2 regions of the Nonomuraea sp. KM90 genome follow, and region 2 is predicted to be linked to the other one. Evidence: riboswitches for the same ligand, from Rfam matches in the RefSeq annotation. Region 2 holds a riboswitch; the other holds the start of a gene.
The links. A riboswitch is a leader RNA that binds a small molecule or an ion and turns the genes downstream of it on or off. The one in region 2 is predicted to bind S-adenosylmethionine.
Positions count from the first base shown of each region.

Region 1: another riboswitch for S-adenosylmethionine. It lies ahead of thrC (threonine synthase); the one in region 2 lies ahead of ACTWPW_RS25645 (aminotransferase class V-fold PLP-dependent enzyme).

Region 1 is NZ_JBQQCB010000110.1:26,778-35,706, forward strand. It holds gene ACTWPW_RS50485 (hypothetical protein) at 1-502, opposite strand, end outside; gene ACTWPW_RS50490 (DUF3263 domain-containing protein) at 896-1,195, shown strand; gene otsB (trehalose-phosphatase) at 1,235-2,005, shown strand; gene ACTWPW_RS50500 (hypothetical protein) at 2,041-2,628, shown strand; gene ACTWPW_RS50505 (MFS transporter) at 2,606-3,769, opposite strand; gene ACTWPW_RS50510 (alpha,alpha-trehalose-phosphate synthase (UDP-forming)) at 3,828-5,252, opposite strand; gene ACTWPW_RS50515 (RNA polymerase sigma factor) at 5,284-5,838, shown strand; SAM riboswitch class I at 5,918-6,057, shown strand; gene thrC (threonine synthase) at 6,071-7,303, shown strand; gene ACTWPW_RS50525 (MoaD/ThiS family protein) at 7,328-7,603, shown strand; gene ACTWPW_RS50530 (cold-shock protein) at 7,848-8,048, shown strand; partial or broken gene groEL (chaperonin GroEL) at 8,376-8,929, shown strand, end outside.
Region 2 is NZ_JBQQCB010000026.1:19,661-28,589, forward strand. It holds gene ACTWPW_RS25630 (SAM-dependent methyltransferase) at 1-86, shown strand, start outside; gene ACTWPW_RS25635 (cytochrome P450) at 170-1,363, opposite strand; gene ACTWPW_RS25640 (TerC family protein) at 1,363-2,106, opposite strand; SAM riboswitch class IV at 2,222-2,337, shown strand; gene ACTWPW_RS25645 (aminotransferase class V-fold PLP-dependent enzyme) at 2,382-3,668, shown strand; gene ACTWPW_RS25650 (DoxX family protein) at 3,672-4,325, opposite strand; gene ACTWPW_RS25655 (NADH-quinone oxidoreductase subunit D) at 4,448-5,593, shown strand; gene ACTWPW_RS25660 (acyltransferase family protein) at 5,590-6,726, shown strand; gene ACTWPW_RS25665 (hypothetical protein) at 6,719-6,904, shown strand; gene ACTWPW_RS25670 (DUF3180 domain-containing protein) at 6,915-7,376, opposite strand; gene folK (2-amino-4-hydroxy-6-hydroxymethyldihydropteridine diphosphokinase) at 7,373-7,876, opposite strand; gene folB (dihydroneopterin aldolase) at 7,873-8,238, opposite strand; gene ACTWPW_RS25685 (nuclear transport factor 2 family protein) at 8,228-8,674, opposite strand; gene folP (dihydropteroate synthase) at 8,671-8,929, opposite strand, start outside.

The DNA of each region.
Region 1 (8,929 bases), on a different contig from region 2:
GCGGCACGACGCGGTCGCCCGGCTGGTACGCCCGCCCGTCCGCGTATCCGGCGGCCGTCGCCACCACGTAGTGCTCCCCGGACCCGACCACCACGCCGGTGAAGTACTGCCGGTCGCCGAACCACGCGGCCGGCCCGCCGGGGAAGGCCACGGGCCGCACGGTCTCGGGTCGCACGGTCTCGGGTCGCACGGTCTCGGGTCGCACGGTTCCAGGTCGCACGGTCTCGGGCGGCGCCGTCGCGGCGGGACCGGCGCCCCGCGGGCCGGCCCCGAGCGCGGTGAGCGCCGGCCGGTCGAGCACGGCGATGCCCACCGTGACGACGAAGGTCTGCGTGCTGTCGGCGTAGGTGGCGCGCAGGGCGGTGCGGCAGCCCGGGCGCACGGCGGCGGGCTGGAAGGCGGCCCGGCAAGGCGCCTCGGGGGCCACCCCGGCCAGCTCGTACGTGACCCGGGCCCCGGAAGGGCTGAGCCCCGGCACCGTGCCGGGGAAGACCTGAGCCACCGGCCACGCCTGCCAGCGCTCTGAGACGGGCGGCGCCGGCACGGGCCAGACCGCGGACAATATGGAGATCAGTGCAACGGACAGGTGGTACACGTCGGACCTCGGGCGGGAGGGGAGGGGCCGCCGATTCTGCTCGTGCATTGTGACACGCGAGCGCCCGCTCAACCCGACGCTTCGGTAAACAGACCGATACGCGGAGTAGTTCCGATCTGTCGGCTTTTAGGCAATAAAGTGAAAGAAAGTCGGATGTCAGGCTGCTGAACAGCCGGGGTGGAACACGCCGCCAGGCGCGTCTCTCATTCCGCCGTGAACAGCCGCACTCCGCACATTACGATGGCCACGGGCCGCGTGCGTGCGACGTGATCGTCGCCCGCCCCTTTCGAGGAGGACACCATGGGAGCACCGCTCAGCGGTGACAATGCTGCCCAGGACCCGTCCCGCCAACCACTCTCAGACCGCGATCACGAGCTCCTCGCCTTCGAGCGCCAATGGTGGCGCTACGCGGGCGCGAAGGAGCAGGCCATCAAGGAGACCTTCGGGATCTCCGCCACGCGCTACTACCAGTTGCTCGGCGAGCTGATCGACCGGCCGGAGGCTCTCGAGCAGGACCCCATGCTGGTCAAGCGGCTGCGCAGATTACGGTCCACCCGCCAGCGCGAGCGCGCCGCCAGAAGGCTTGGCATGCGTCCCTGACCGGCTGGGTACGGCAGCCGCGTGAGGAACATCCCTGGAATGGAAGCGATCTTGAGCGATCCGGCCGGCGCCGTGATCGGGCTCGACTTCGACGGCACGCTGTCGCCGATCGTGCCCGACCCCGCCGCCGCCGTGATCCACCCGAAGGCGCCCGAAGTTCTCGCCGACCTGGGCGCCCGCGTCCTCGCGGTGGCCATCGTGACCGGCAGGCCCGCGGCCACCGCACTGGAGCTCGGACCGGGCCTGGCCGACGTGCCGGGGCTGGTCGTGCTCGGCCACTACGGCTTCGAACGCTGGGAGGACGGGCGGATCTCCGCGCCCCCGCCCCCGCCGGGCGTGCCGCGGGCCGAGGCGGAGCTGCCGCTGCTGCTCGACTCGCTCGGGCTGGCGGGCGTGCGCGTCGAGGACAAGGCCAGGGCCGTGGCCGTGCACACCAGGCGCAGCCCCGACCCCGAGGGCGCGCTGGACGTCCTGCGCGAGCCGCTGGCCAAGCTGGCGGAGAAGCACGGGCTGGTGGTCGAGCCCGGGCGCATGGTGCTGGAGCTGAGGCCACCGGGCATGGACAAGGGGCACGCGCTGAGCCTGTTCCTGGCGGAGCGGGCCGCCCGGTCGGTGATGTTCGTCGGTGACGACCTGGGAGATCTGGCGGCGTTCGACGCCGTACGCGCATCCGGGCTGCCGGGCGTGACCGTGTGCAGCGGCTCCGCCGAGGTGACCGCCCTGGCCGAGCGGGCCGACATCGTGGTGGACGGTCCCGAGGGGGTCGTGGCGCTGCTGGGTGAGCTGGCGTCGGCGTTCAGCCGTTCGTGACTGGTCTGCAAGTCGCGATCTCTAGGGTCGGGCGCATGCACAAGCGTCACTCTGCCCTTCTCGCCGCCGCGGGTGTCGCCGCGGCCACCCTCCTCGCCACCGCCCTGCCCGCGAGCGCCGCTCCCGCCCAGCAGCTCAAGCTGCGCAACGGCCTGACCCTCTACATCCCGATCCAGTGGAAGGTGTACGGCACCGGCACCGACGCGGTCCAGGTCGTCACCGGCAAGTGCGGCAAGGCGCAGGGATGGGGCACGCCCGAGTGCGACGCCTTCTACGTCTTCGGTCCCAAATACATCAAGCAGGGCGCCGAGGGCTTCAATCCCTACACCGGCAAGCGCCCCTTCTACACGGCGACGGACGTGCAACCCTGCCCCTTCAACCGGAAGTGGTACGAGCTCATCGGCCCGAAGGTGACGAGGGGCCTGCGCCAGGTCGGGCCGGGACACAAGGCCGCCTACAACGCCTGGAAGTCCACCTGCGTCTCCTACTCCGACGCCGGGACCAAGGTGCGGACCCACTTCACCCAGCGCGAGTGGTATCTGCCGCAGAGCAGGATCCTGGTGGTCGACCAGTGGAACACGCCGGGCCTGGCCGACACGCTCAAGCACGCCGACTGGAACTGAGCACCCCGGCGACCGCCAGGCCGATGAGCACCGGCACCATCAGGAACGCGGTCCTGGTGCCGAAGCCGTCGGCGAGGGCGCCGAGCGCCAGCGGACCGACGGCCATGGCGGCGCCCGCCCAGATGGGCGAGGCCGCCGCCGCCAGGTCCGCCCGGTCGCCGGAGCCGGCGATCAGCGCGGACAGCGCCAGTGGGAAGTGCAGGGCGGCGCCGAGCCCGCAGACCACGAGCCCGGCGTAGGACAGCACCGGCTGGGTGCTCAGCCAGAACAGCAGCCAGCCCGCGAACGTCACCGCCAGCGCCCCCGCGAACAGCGGCGTGGGCGGCAGGCGCAGCGCCAGACGCGCCCCGGCGAACCTGCCCGCCGCCAGCCCCGCCACGAACGCCGTCAGCCCGGTGGCCGCCGTGGCCGCGCTCAGCCCCGTACGGTCGGCGAACAGGTCGGCGGCAAACAGGTTGAAGCTGAACTCCAGCGCCACACAGCAGAAGAGCACCAGGCCCGCCAGGTGGAAGCGCCAGCCGGGCCGGGCGACGGCCTCCGTGCCCGCGCCGGGGCCCGCGGCCCGCCGGTCGGGCCAGACCCGGCCCATGGCCAGCGCGAGCAGCACGCTGGCGACCGGCGTGAGCAGCAGCGCGGCCCGCCAGCCGAGCGCTGTCTGGGCGACCACGCTGAGCCCGAACGTCATCCCCATGCCCACGAGCACGCCGACCGCGTTGGCCTCGCTGATCGCCGCGGGCCCGGCCGGGCCGTGGTGGTCGCTGAGCGCCGCCATGGACGTGTAGAGCAGGATCGAGCTGAAGCCGCCGGCCACGCCGTAGCCGAGCAGGGTCAGGGCCAGGGCGTCGGTGGGCAGGACCACGAGCAGGCCGGCGTTCATCCCGGCCAGGCCGATCCAGCTGGTCGCGCGCCGGCCGAACCTGCGGGTCAGCAGGGGGAGCAGGAGCCCGGCCGCGATCGTGCCCAGGGCCATGGAGGTGCCGTGCAGGCCGGCCACGGTGGCCGACGTGCGCTGGTCGGCGCGCAGGAGCGGCAGGGCGGCGCTCAGGCCGTACAGGTAGGTGGCGAACGTGCTGAGCAGCAGGTAGACGAGCCAGGTCGGGCGGTCTCTGATCAGTCGGACGGGCGGTAAGACCGTGGTCACCCGGCAGCCTCCCGCGGGACAGAGGGACGCGGTCGCGCTCCCATGCTAGGCGAGAGCGTCAGGCGAGCGCGTCGAGCTGGGCGGCGAGCCATTTCTGCGGCGGCAGCGCGGTCGCGGCGGCGTGCAGCTTGTCGCGGCGCATGCGCCGCTCGTCCTCGGGCATGACCAGCGCGTCGTGCAGCGCGACGGCCGTGCCGCTGATGTCGTACGGGTTGACCATGAGGGCGTGCGGGCCCAGCTCGGCGGCGGCCCCGGCCTCCCGCGACAGCACCAGCGCGCACCGCTCCGACAGGACCGGGCCCTCCTTGGCCACCAGGTTCATCCCGTCGCGGATGGGGTTGACCAGCAGCACGTCGGCCATCCGGTACGCGGCCAGCGAACGCGGGTAGTCGTCGTTGACGTTGAGGATCACCGGGTCCCAGTCCTCGGTGGCGTATTCGGCCTCGATCTCCTGGGCCCGGCGCTGCACCGACGCGGTGTATTCGCGGTATTCGGGCAGGTCGTGCCGGCTGGGATAGGCGAAGGCCAGGTGCACCACCTTGCCGTGCCACTCGGGGTGCGCCGCCAGGAACTCGCGGTAGGCGATCAGGCCGCGGGTGATGTTCTTGGACAGCTCGGTGCGGTCGATGCGGACGATCAGCCGGCGGTCGCCCACCTGCTCCCTGAGCGCGGTCATGTGCGACTCGACGTCGGGCTCGCAGGCCCGCTCCCACAGCGCCGTGCCGTCCACGCCCAGGCTGTGGACGCCGATGCGGGTCGTCCGGCCGTCGTAGGTGATGCTGCGCCCGACGCGGTCGGTCTCCGCGCCGAGCAGCCGCTCGCAGCAGTCCATGAACGCCTGCGCCCACCGGTCGGTGAGGAACCCGGCGTGGTCGGCGCCCAGGATGCCTTCCAGGACCTCGCCGGCCACCTCGTCGGGCAGCAGGGAGAAGTATTCGGGCGGCGCCCACGGCGTGTGGCTGAAGTGGGCGATGCGCAGGTCGGGCCGCTCGGCGCGGAGCATCGCCGGGGTCAGCGTCAGGTGGTAGTCCTGCACCATCACGCGCGCGCCGTGCCCGGCCTCCTCGGCCAGCGCCAGCGCGAACGCGCCGTTGTAGTCGCGGTAGGACTCCCACTCGCGCGCGAACCTCGTGCCGAAGTTGGGCGAGTTGGGGATGTCGTAGAGCAGGTGGTTGATGAACCACAGGGTGGAGTTGGCCACGGCGTTGTAGGCGCGGTGGAACGTGGCGGGCGGGATGTCCAGCATCCGCAGGGGGCCCGTGTCGTAGCCGGCGTGGTCGATGCGGCCGCCGGAGGCCAGGCGTACGGCACTGCGGTCGCCGTCGGACAGCGCGGCGCAGATCCACAGCACGCCGTCGTCCTTGGCCACTCCCGACAGCCCCGAGACCAGGCCGCCGCCGCCGCGCCTCATGGTCAGCTCGCCGCCGTCGGAGACGGTGAAGGAGACCGGACCTCTGTTCGAGGCCAGCAGGACGCTGTTCATCAAGGCTCCCTTCGATCATAGGATCCCAGCTATGGCGCTTGATGAGCTAACCGAGGAACTCGCCCGCTCCGCCGCTGCTGGAGATCATCGCGCACTTGGCGAGCTCCTGGCGCGGATAGAGCCGGATGTGATGCGACACTGCGCCCGGATCCTGCCTTATCACCAGGACGCCGAGGAGGCCTCGCAAGATACGTTGCTGGCCGTGGCGCGCAACATCGGGCGCTTCGAGGGGCGGGCCAGGTTCAGCACCTGGCTGCACATCGTGACGGCCAACTGCGCGCGGACCACGTACAGGTCGCTCAAGCGGCGGGCGGCCGAGCAGAGCTCGGACGAACTGCCGATGCAGAAGCCCGACGTGCAACGGGTCAGCGTGATCGCGGGCTCGCGGCTCGACCTGCTCGACGCGATGGAGGCGCTGGAGGCCGACAAGCCGGACCTGGCGCAGGCGCTGGTGTTGCGCGATATCGTCCAGCTGGACTACAACGAGGTGGCCGAGCAGCTCGGCATCCCGCTGGGCACCGCCAAGTCACGCATCCACCAGGCCCGCAAATACGTTCAGGGCGTGCTGGGTGAGGACTATCGCTGAGACCACCCGTCTCGCATGGTGAGACGGGTGGTAATTTCGGCCACTTAAGCGGGTAGAGTCCTTTTCAACAACTGCATATTGCTCATCCAGAGGGGTGGAGGGACCGGCCCTGCGAAGCCCCGGCAACCCTCCCGGTTTCGACTCGCGACCTGCGAGGCCGACCGGGACAAGGTGCCAATTCCGGTTCGCGGTCAAGGTGGCCGTGGGCGAAGATGAGGGAAGGCCTCGCTTCATGTCGCTTGACTTTGGTCCCGCCGAAGCTCTGTCCTGCCGCGAGTGCGGCGCGCGTTACCCGCTGGGTCCCAGCTTCGCCTGCCAGGAGTGTTTCGGGCCGCTCGAGGCGGCCTACTCCTTCGGCGACGTGACCCGCGCGGACATCGAGTCGGGTCCGGCCAACATCTGGCGTTACCGTTCACTGCTCCCCGTGCCGGCCGACGTGGCCACCAAGCCGAATATGAACCCCGGCTGGACCAAATTGGTCAAGGCCGGAAACCTCGGGCGGGTGCTCGGCATCAAGTCCCTTTACGTGAAGGACGACTCGGGAAACCCCACCCACTCCTTCAAGGACCGGGTGGTCGCCATGGCCGTCGAGGCGGCCCGCAACTTCGGCTTCCACACGCTTTCCTGCTCCTCCACGGGCAACCTCGCGGGCGCGGTCACCGCCGCCGCGGCGCGGGCGGGGCTCGACGCGTGCGTGTTCATCCCGGCCAACCTCGAGCAGGCCAAGATCGCCATGGCCCGCGTGTTCGGCGGGAAGCTGATCGGGATCGAGGGCACCTACGACGACGTCAACAGGTTCTGCTCCGAGCTGATCGGCGACCCCCTGGGTGACAAGTGGGGCTTCACCAACATCAACCTGCGGCCTTACTACGCCGAGGGCTCCAAGACGCTCGCGTACGAGATCGCCGAGCAGCTCGGCTGGCGCCTGCCCGAGCAGATCATCATTCCCATCGCGTCCGGCTCGCAGCTCACGAAGATCGACAAGGGCTTCAAGGAGCTGGTCGCGCTGGGCCTGGTGGAGGACACGCCCTACAAGATCTTCGGCGCTCAGGCCGCCGGGTGCTCGCCCGTGTCCACGGCGTTCAAGGCCGGGCACGACGTCGTGCAGCCGGTCAAGCCCAACACCATCGCCAAGTCGCTGGCCATCGGCAACCCCGCCGACGGGCCGTACGTGCTGGACATCGCGCGGCGCACCGGAGGGGGCGTCGAGGACGTCACGGACCCGGAGATCGTGGCCGCGATCAAGCTCCTGGCCTCGACAGAGGGCATCTTCGCCGAGACCGCCGGCGGGGTGACCGTGGGCGTGCTGAAGAAGCTCACCGAGAGCGGCCGGCTCGACCCCGAGGCCGAGACCGTGGTGCTGAACACCGGTGACGGGCTCAAGACGCTCGACGCGATCAGCGACGACGCCACGCCCACGGCCGTGATCCGGCCCTCTCTCGACGCGTTCCGCGCGACTGTCTGACAATCAGGAAAGGCGACTTTAACCATGAGCGTTTCTGTGCGGATTCCCACCATTCTGCGCACGTACACCGGGGGTAACGCCGAGGTGAGTGGCGAGGGTGCGACTCTTCGTGACGTGCTCGCCAAGCTGGACTCTGACTACCCGGGGATCGGCGCGAGAATTCTGGATGAATCGGGCAAGATTCGTCGTTTCGTCAACGTTTACGTTGGGGAAGAGGACGTCCGATTCGCCGAGGGTCTCGACACTCCCGCACCAGAAGGCACTCAGATCTCCATCATCCCGGCGGTTGCCGGCGGCTGAGTCCCGCGGAGCACACTCTTGAAGGCGCCCCTAGTGGGCGCCTTCTGCTTTTCCTGGGGTAATTCAACGTTGAAGGGTCTTCGCTGCGAAGAAATACGCGATTTGCAGATTGACTCTGTTGCCAAACCCCTTGCCACAGGTATGGTCGAGGGCGATCGTCTGGCTGATTTTCCGTTAAGTCATGCGATTACAGGTCCCGCGGAGGAATGGGCGAGATCTGGGAGACCAGTAAGAGGAGTCGGAAGTGGCGCAGGGCACCGTCAAGTGGTTCAACGCGGACAAGGGCTACGGCTTCATCGCGGTAGACGGTGGTAAGGATGTATTCGTCCATTACTCAGCGATCATGATGGACGGGTACCGATCTCTCGAACAGGGGCAGCGCGTCGAGTTCGAGATCACGCAGGGCCAGAAGGGACCGCAGGCGGAGTCTGTCCGCGCGGTCTGATTTTCATCACTGGTATGCACCGGGCGGGATCGCACGGCAGCGCAGTCCGTGCGAACCGTCACCTCTCTTTCGCCGACTCGCGTGCGGCGAGCCGCTCCGGGCGGCTCGCCGTACCGACGCACTGACCTGGGCGGGAGTAGGGGGGCAGGGGGCGTTCGCTTGCACTCGGCAGGGTAGAGTGCTAAACAGTTCGTTGGCACTCTGTGCAGCAGAGTGCCAACTCGGATCGAGACGATGGGGTCTGCCGAACGGAGATGCGGACCCATGCCGTCGCGGGCGTCGGCTCGGTCCACGACAAGCCACCCTGCATCTGGGAGGTCTAGCCTTATGGCAGCCAAGATGATCGCGTTTGACGAGGACGCCCGGCGCGGTCTCGAGCGCGGTATGAACCAGCTCGCCGACGCCGTCAAGGTGACCTTGGGTCCCAAGGGGCGCAACGTCGTGCTGGAGAAGAAGTGGGGCGCTCCCACGATCACCAACGACGGTGTTTCCATCGCCAAGGAGATCGAGCTCGAGGACCCATGGGAGAAGATCGGCGCTGAGCTGGTCAAGGAAGTCGCCAAGAAGACCGACGACGTCGCGGGCGACGGCACCACCACCGCCACCGTGCTCGCCCAGGCGCTGGTGCGCGAGGGCCTGCGCAACGTGGCCGCCGGCGCCAACCCGATGGCTCTGAAGAAGGGCATCGAGGCGGCCGTCGAGCGGGTCAGCGAGGAGCTCTCCAAGCTGGCCAAGGATGTGGAGACCAAGGAGCAGATCGCTTCGACCGCCTCCATCTCCGCCGCCGACGCCGAGATCGGCTCGCTCATCGCCGAGGCGATGGACAAGGTCGGCAAGGAAGGCGTCATCACCGTCGAGGAGAGCAACACCTTCGGCCTGGA
Region 2 (8,929 bases):
GGGCCCTGGCGAGGGCCTCGGAGGAGGGCGAGCTGATCGACGCGTCGGGGCTCGGCGGCTTCGGCTGGCTCAGCCAGCGCCGCTGAGCTCCGCCTCGGCCGGCGCCGCTGAGCTCCGCCTCGGCCGGCGCCGCTGAGCTCCGCCTCGGCCGGCGCCGCTGAGCTCCGTCTCAGGCGGTGGCGCTGAGCTCCAGGGATTCGAGTCCGCGGATGATGTAACCGGGCTTCCAGGCCGGCTCCTGCCGCAGCTCCAGCTTGGGGGCCCGGTCCAGCAGCGCGCCGAACGACTCCACCAGCTCGATGCGGGCCAGCGGCGCGCCCAGGCAGAAGTGGATCCCGGCGCCGAAGGAGATGTGCGGGTTGTCGGCGCGGCCCACGTCGAGCCGGTCCGGGTCCTCGAACACCGCCGGGTCCCGGTTAGCCGAGCCGAACAGCAGCGCCACCTCCGAGCCGCGCGGGATCCGTACGCCGTGGACCTCGATGTCCTCCAGCACCCAGCGCTCGAACATCTGCAGCGGCGTGTCCCAGCGCATCAGCTCCTCGACGGCCGTGGGCAGCAGCGAGCGGTCCTCGCGCAGCCGGGCCAGCTCGCCGGGGTTCCTGAACAGCGACCACCAGCCGTTGCCCGTCACGTTCACGGTGGCCTCGTGGCCGGCGTTGAGCAGCAGGACGCAGGTGCCGACCAGCTCGTCGTCGGTCAGCTCGTCGATCTGGGCGAGGGCGCTGATGAGGTCGTCGCCGGGGTCGGCCCGGCGCTCGGCGGCCAGGGACTTGAGGTAGCCGGCGAACTCCGACGCCGCGCGTACCGCGGTGTGCTGGGCCTCGGGGGCGGGGTTGAGCTCGTACATGCCGCAGATGTCGGCCGACCAGGGGCGCAGCAGGTGGCGGTCCTGGTCGGGGATGCCGAGCATCTCCGCGATCACGGTGACCGGGAGCGGCTCGGCGACCTCGGCGATCAGGTCGCCGCCGCCCTTGTCCACGTACGCGTCCACCAGGCCCCCGGCGATGGCCCGGACCCGGGGGCGCAGCGACTCGACCATGCGCGGCGTGAACGCCCTGGAGACCAGCCGGCGCAGCCTGGTGTGCACCGGCGGCTCCACGTCGAGCATGCCCGCCCTGATCACCCGCCAGAACGGCTCCTGGAACTCCGGCTCCGGCTCCCTGCCGAACTCCTCGTGGGTGGCCACGTGCAGGTAGGAACGGCCCAGCCGGCGGTCTCTGAGCAGCGTGTTCACGTCGGCGTGCCGCGCGATGAGCCACTGGCCCGTCGGCTCGAAGTAGCTGACGGGCGCCTCGCGTCTCAGCTGGTCATAGACCCGGTACGGGTAAGCGACAAAATCCGGATTCCAAGGATCAAAGCCCACTATTGCATCTTAGGAGCGGGGTCCTCCTGCTTCGCATGCCTGCCGCGCATCCGGATGTTGAGCAGCTCCACGATGACCGAGAACGCCATCGCGAAGTAGATGTAGCCCTTGGGGATGTGCTGGTCGAGACCCTCGGCGACGAGCACCACGCCGATCAGCACCAGGAACGCCAGCGCCAGCATCTTGATGCTCGGGTGCGCGTCCACGAACCGGCTGATGGGCCCGGAGGCGAACAACATCACCAGCACCGCCACCACGACGGCCGCGATCATCACGCCGAGCTCGTCCACCATGCCGACGGCGGTGATGACGGAGTCCAGCGAGAACACGATGTCCAGGATCATGATCTGCACGATCACCGAGGTGAAGGAGATGGCGGCGGCCTGCTTGCCGTCCTTGCCGGGGCCGGGCTCCATGCTGTGGTGGATCTCGGTGACGCTCTTGCCCAGCAGGAACAGGCCGCCGAGCAGCAGGATCAGATCGCGTCCCGATATCTCCTGGCCGAGGACCGTGAACAGCGGCTCGGTGAGCTGGACCACCCATGACAGGCCGAGCAGCAGGAGCAGGCGGCTGATCAGGGCCGCGGCCAGACCGAGCACGCGGGCCCGGTCCCGTTGTTCCGGTGGGAGTTTCCCGGCCAGGATGGAGATGAAGATGATGTTGTCGATCCCCAGCACGATCTCCAGGGCGACCAGGGTGAAGAAGCCGATCCAGATCTGTGGGTCGGCCACCCATTCCAGCATCTGCGTACCTCCATGACTCATGGCTGACGGGGGTTTCCGGTAGCAACGAGTCAGGGGCCGGATTAGTTCGCGGCTTGCGATTCCTACCCTGGTGTCGGTTATAGTGCCGAACGTAGGTCATGAGTGCCAGCGACAAGCCCCGGCTAGCTGGCCGGCAACCCTCGCGTCCGCGGCGGGGTGCCCCGGGTGAAGACCTGGTCCGTCACGAGGTGTGGCGGGCAAGCGCGGGCTCCGTGGCTGCTCCCAGGGGTCCGACGACCCTGAGGAGGTTCGCCGTGTCCACTCTGACGATCTTCAGCTCCACCCCTGCCGCCGGGACGACGGCTCCCCCGGCCGCCACCGGCCGGACCATCCCCGCCGTGCTCGGCGCCGACCTCGAGGTGCCGGTCAAGGGCGGCCGGCTGGTGGGGTACGCCAACCTGGACTACGCCGCCAGCGCCCCCTGTCTGGAGCCGGTCAGCGCCGCCGTCGCCGCCGCGCTCCCGGCCTACTCCAGCGTCCACCGCGGCGCCGGCTACGCCTCGCAGCTCACCACCGCCAGGTACGAGCAGGCCCGCCACACGGTCAGGGCGTTCGTCGGCGCCCGCCCGGACGACGCCGTGATCTTCACCCGCAACACCACCGACGCCACGAACCTGCTGGCCGGCTGCCTGCCTGCCGGGACCACCACCGTGGTCTTCGACACCGAGCACCACGCCTCCCTGCTGCCCTGGCAGCGGTCCGTCCGGCTGGCGCCGCCCGCCTTCCCCGGCGAGGCCGTGCGCGCCGCCGACGAGGCGCTGGCCGGGATCGACGGGCCGAAGCTGCTCGTGGTCACCGCCGCCTCGAACGTCACCGGCGAGCTGTGGCCGATCGCCGCCCTGGCCCACATCGCGCACCGCCACGGGGCCCGCATCCTGGTGGACGCGGCGCAGCTGGTGCCGCACCGGCGGCTCAACCTCACCGCGCTCGACCTGGACTACGTGGCCTTCTCGGGGCACAAGCTGTACGCGCCCTTCGGTGCCGGCGTGCTGGTCGGGCGGCGGGACTGGCTGGCCGACGGGGAGCCGTACCTCAAGGGCGGGGGTGCGGTTCGCTCGGTCGGGGAGAGCGCCGAGTGGCACGACGACCCGGAGCCGCGCCACGAGGCGGGCACCCCGAACGTGCTGGGCGCCATCGCCCTGGCCGCCGCCTGCGACGCGCTGACCGCCACCGGCTGGACGGCCCTGGTGCGCGAGGAGGAGCGGCTGATCGCCCGGCTGCGCTCGGGGCTGGCCTCGATCGACGGCGTGCGGGAGCTGTCGCTGTGGGGGGACGATCACCCGCGGGTCGGCATCGTGTCGTTCACCGCGGACGGCTACTCGGCCCGTGAGGTGGCCGAGGTGCTGTCCAGCGAGTACGGCATCGGGGTGCGCGACGGCAAGTTCTGCGCGCATCCCTTTGTCCGGCACCTGCTGGGTACGGCCGACGGCGGGTGCGAGGACGACACGGCCTCCGCGGTGCGGGCCTCGATCGGCATCGGCAGCACGCAGGAGCACGTGGACCGGCTGATCGAGGCGGTGCGCGACCTGGTCACCCGCTGACGCTCAGCGGTTCGGCGGCTTGCGGTGCTGCGGCGGCTCGTCCGAGACCAGGGCGTCGATGTCCCTCATGTCCTCGTCGTTGAGCCTGCCGGAGGTGGGTGCGGCCGGCTGCCTGGGCACGTCCGGCTGCTCCCGGGTCGTCTCCGCGGGCGTCGTGGGCCCGCCGACGTGGCCGGTGGGCGTCGTGCCCGTGGTCCTGCCCGGGGTGTAGGCGGCGAGGTCGTCCTCGGCCGCGCGCCGCTCCGAGCGCCGGCGGAACATCGCGTTGAAGATGCCGTCCAGCCCGATCCGGCCGCCGCCCAGCGCCAGGAACAGCAGGCACAGCGCGCCCAGCGCCCCCGGCAGCTCCCAGCCGCCGCCCTCGGTCAGGATGCCCCTGCCCCCGTGCACGAACGCGATCGCGCCGAGCATGTTGAGCAGCAACAGCAGCGCCACCGGGCGCACCAGCAGGCCGAGGATCAGCAGGATGCCGCCCACGGTCTCGACGAACATCGCGTACCCGGCGGCCAGCTCGGGCATCGGGATCTGCATGTCCCTGAAGCCCTGCGTGGTGGCGCCGTGGCCGCTTGCCCACTTCTGCCACCCGTGGGCCACGAAGATCACGCCGGTGGCGATTCGCGCGATCAGTGCCGCCACATCAAAAAGAACTCTCTTCATGGTGATTTCTCCCCCCGTTCCCGATATTCCTCCCCATGTCCGGCTTCGGGATGCATTTCCATACCATGTCTTGACCAACCCCCCTGCTGGATCACCAGCGGCGACGGTGGCAGCATGGCCGTATGACGGAACGTGTGGTCGGAATCGGCGCGGGCGCGAAAGAGCTGGCCACCGAGGACATGATTCTCAACATCGGCCCTCAGCACCCGTCCACGCACGGGGTGCTGCGGCTCCGGCTGACGCTCGACGGCGAGCGCATCGCCACCGCCGAGCCGATCATCGGCTACATGCACCGGGGCGCGGAGAAGCTGTTCGAGGTACGCGACTACCGTCAGATCATCATGCTGGCCAACCGGCACGACTGGCTGTCGGGCTTCGCCAACGAGCTCGGCGTGGTGCTCGCCGCCGAACGCCTGCTGGGCATGGAGCCGCCGGTCAGGGCCGTGTGGGCGCGCACGCTGCTGGCCGAGCTCAACCGGGTGCTCAACCACCTGATGTTCCTCGGCTCCTACCCTCTCGAGCTGGGCGCGATGACGCCGCTGTTCTACTCCTTCAACGAGCGCGAGCGCATCCAGGCCGTCATGGAGGAGATCTCCGGTGGGCGCATGCACTACATGTTCAACCGGGTCGGCGGGCTCAAGGAGGACCTGCCGCTCGGCTGGCTCGACCGGGTGGCCGAGGCCGTCGCGGAGACCCGGCGCCGCGTGCCCGACATCGAGAACCTCATCCTGCACAACGAGATCTTCGTCGCCCGGACCAAGGGGGTGGGGGTGCTGACGCGGGAGCAGATCATGCAGTACGGCGTCAGCGGCCCCGTCTCCCGCGCCTCCGGGGTGGACTTCGACCTGCGCCGCGACGAGCCGTACCTGGCCTATCCCGAGCTGCCGGTGAAGGTCGTCACGCGGAGCGGGGGCGACTGCCACGCCCGGTTCGAGGTCCTGCTCGAACAGCTCAAGGTCTCGCTCGACCTGGCCGAGGCGTGCGTCGAGCGGCTGCGCTCGCTGCCGCCCGGGCCGATCAACCAGCGGCTGCCGAAGGTGCTCAAGGTGCCGGAAGGGCACACGTACGCGTGGACGGAGAACCCGCTCGGCATCAACGGCTACTACCTGGTCTCCAAGGGGGACAAGACGCCGTGGCGGCTCAAGCTGCGCTCGGCCTCCTACAGCAACATCCAGGTGCTGCGCGAGATGCTGCCCGGTCACCTCGTGGCCGACATGGTGGCGATTCTCGGCTCCATGTTCTTCGTGGTGGGTGACATCGACAAGTGAAGGCCGCCGACGCCACCGACCGCGACAAATACGTCGACTGGCTGCGGGCGCTCAGCCTGATCGTCGTGGTGGTGTGGCACTGGGCGTTCACGATCCTGCAGTGGAAGCCGCACGGGCCCGAGCCCACCAGCCCGCTGGGCTTCACCTCGGGTCTGTGGATCCTCACCTGGCTGCTGCAGGTGCTGCCGCTGTTCTTCTACGTCGGCGGGCATGTCCACCTGCTGTCCTGGCGCCGGGCCCAGACGCGCGGCGTGGGCATCGGCTCGTTCGTCTGGCGGCGCATCCGCGCGCTCGCCTTACCGGCGCTGTTCCTGTCCGGGGTGTGGGTCGTCATCGGGGCGGTGGTGACGTACACGTTCGGGGTGGACTGGATGTGGCGGGTGGTGCTGCTGGTGCTCAGCCCGCTGTGGTTCCTCGGCGTCTACCTGGTGCTCATCGCGCTGCTGCCGGTGTCGCTCTGGCTGCACCGGCGCTACGACGTGCTGACCCTGATCTGGCTCGGCGGCGCGGCACTGGTGGTGGACGTGCTGCGCTTCCGGTACGGGATCGACGGGGTGGGCTGGCTCAACATGGTCATCGTCTGGGGGCTGGCGCACCAGGCCGGGTTCTTCTACGACCGGGTGGTGGTCCTGCCCAGGCGCTATGACGTGGCCCTGCTGTGGACGGGGCTGTTCGCGCTGTTCGGGCTGGTCTACTCGGGCATCTACCCCGGCTCGATGGTGGGCGTGCCGGGTGACAAGTGGTCGAACATGGCGCCGCCCACGTTCGTGATCGTGGCGCTGCTGCTGTTCCAGATCGGGCTGGTCGAGGTGCTGCGGCCGGCCATGGAACGCGTGCTGGAGCGCCCGGGCTGGCAGCGGGTCAACGACTTCATCAACCGGTACTCGCTGGCGCTGTTCCTGTTCCACACCACCGGGATGGCCATCTCGCTGGGGCTGTCGTGGTGGTTGTTCGGCAGCCTCGGCGACCGGATCCCGCCGGACGTGGTGTGGTGGCTGGAGCGGCCGATCGCCGTCCTCGGCCCCCTCATCTGCACGGCCCCGGTCATATACCTCTTCGGCCGCCGCCGCACCCCGGTCAGGCAAATGCAGGACAAGGGTGTCGGCGGGTCCATAAGCTCTGAGCATGGCTGACATCGCCTTCCGGGCCAACGCCGAAGACGAGCGGATCATCCGCGCCGCCCTGCGGGAAGGTGAGCGGCCCAGCGACGTCCTGCGCCGCGCATTGCGCCTGCTCCAACGCGAGATGTGGCGCGACCGGCTGACCACCGGCGCCCGCCCGGCCGTCGAAGGGCTGGGCGAGCACAACTAAGAGCTGTTTCTCAGTCCCGCTTCTGGTCGTCCGGCTCCTTGGGGACGCGGCAGGCGTGCTCCAGGTAGAGGGCGGCGCAGATCAGCACGACACAGGACACGAACGACGCCGTAGCGACGAAGAACTCGCCCCGTGGCGTGTCCCGCTCGAGGATCCGGACCGTGTAGAGGGCGAACCCGGCGAACACGCCGCCGAACACCGCCCCCGCGTACGCCGACGCCTTCGCCAGCGCCGCCAGCCGGGCCACGGCCAGCGGCTCCACCGGCTTGGTGCCCGGCTTCCGGTCGATCCTGGCCTTGGTCGCCCAGGCGGTGTAGCCCTCGCCCAAGGCCAGCAGCAGCACCGTGGGGATCGCGGTCCACGGCATGAGGGGCAGCTCGGAGTAGAACGGGCTGATCGCCGCCATCGTGAGCAGGGCCACGACGACGACGATGCCGACCAGGTGGCCGGGGTGGGTGGGCTTCAGCTTCAATCGGGCCTCTGCAGCTTCAGGTCTTCGCGCAGGCGTACACCTTGCCTGTCGACCCCCTCCAGCAGCTCCGCCACCCGGCCGTGGCCGGGCAACCGGCCCTCGGGGTCGGCCTTCGACCAGGGCACGAGCACGAACGCGCGCTCGTGTGCCCGCGGGTGCGGCAACGTGAGGTCGGGGTCGTGGCAGACGGTCTCGCCCACGACGATCAGGTCGAGGTCGAGCGTGCGCGGCCCCCAGCGCTCCGCGCGTACGCGGCCGAAGGCGTTCTCCACGCCCTGCGCCCGCTCCAGCAACGTGCGCGGCTCCAGCGTGGTCTCCGCGATCACGATCGCGTTGAGGTACGGGCGCTGCCCGCCGGGCCCCCCGACGGGGTCGGTCTCGTAGACGGGCGACGCCTTGACGAACTCCAGCCCGGGGGCGTCGAACAGCGTGTCCACGGCACCCTGCAACGTCTGGAACCGGTGTCCCAGGTTGCTGCCGAGAGAGAGCACGACCTTCATGCGCGGCTCCGCTCGATGGTCACGATCACGTCGTCGAACGGCAACGGGATCGGCGCCGCCGGTTTGTGCACGCTCACCTCGACCTTGTGCACCAGCTCGCTGGCCAGGCACACGTCGGCCAGGCGCTGCGCGAGCGTCTCGATCAGCTCGACCGGCTCGCCCGCCACCACCTCGACCAGCGCCTGCGCCAGCTCCCCGTAGTGGACGGTCTTGGTGAGGTCGTCGCCGGCCGCCGCCGGCGCGGTGTCGAGGAACAGCGTCGCGTCCACCACGAACTCCTGCCCGAGCTCCCGCTCGGCAGCGAGCACGCCGTGCCTCCCCCGGGCCCGCAGGCCCTTGAGAGCGATGCGATCAGCGCTCAAGCTCGCCTTCCTCCTCCTCGTCGTCGTCTCCCTGGAGCACCGGCGAACCGTGGTGCATCCACAGCCGCCAGCCCTGCGAGGTGCGGATGTAGACGTTGCTCGCCACCACCTTGCCCGCGGCGAAGCTGGCCTCACCCTCCTCCCCGGCGGTCAGGATGTTCTCCACGCAGGTGAGGACGGCGACGTCACCCAGCACGGTCGTGTTGACGTCGGTCAGCACGAACTGGATGTAGGTGGTGTTCGCCATGATCAGGGCCCATGACCGCAGCACCTCCGAGCGGCCCGTCAGCAGGGTCCAGCCCGGGTGCACGCAGCTCACCTGGTCGTCGGTGGAGTCCTCGGCCCAGATCTCGGTCATCTTGTCGAGATCGGCGCTCTCGATCGCGGCGTAGAACTCCTGGTTGACCGTCTCGATGGCGGCGGTGTCGACGCTCATGTGTTGGCTCCGGCTCTCTTCCATGCGGCGGCCACGCGCACGGCATCGGCATTGGGACCTACCTCGTGCACGCGTACGCACCAGGCGCCCGCGTCCGCGGCCAGCGCGGTCACGGCCAGCGTGGCGTCGTCGCTGCGACTGAACGGCCGGGGCGTGCCGTCGGGACCCGCCAGCAGCCGCCCCAGGAATCGCTTGCGCGACGCCCCGATGAGCAGCGGGTAGCCCAGCTCGGCCAGCCGCGGGATCCCGGCCAGC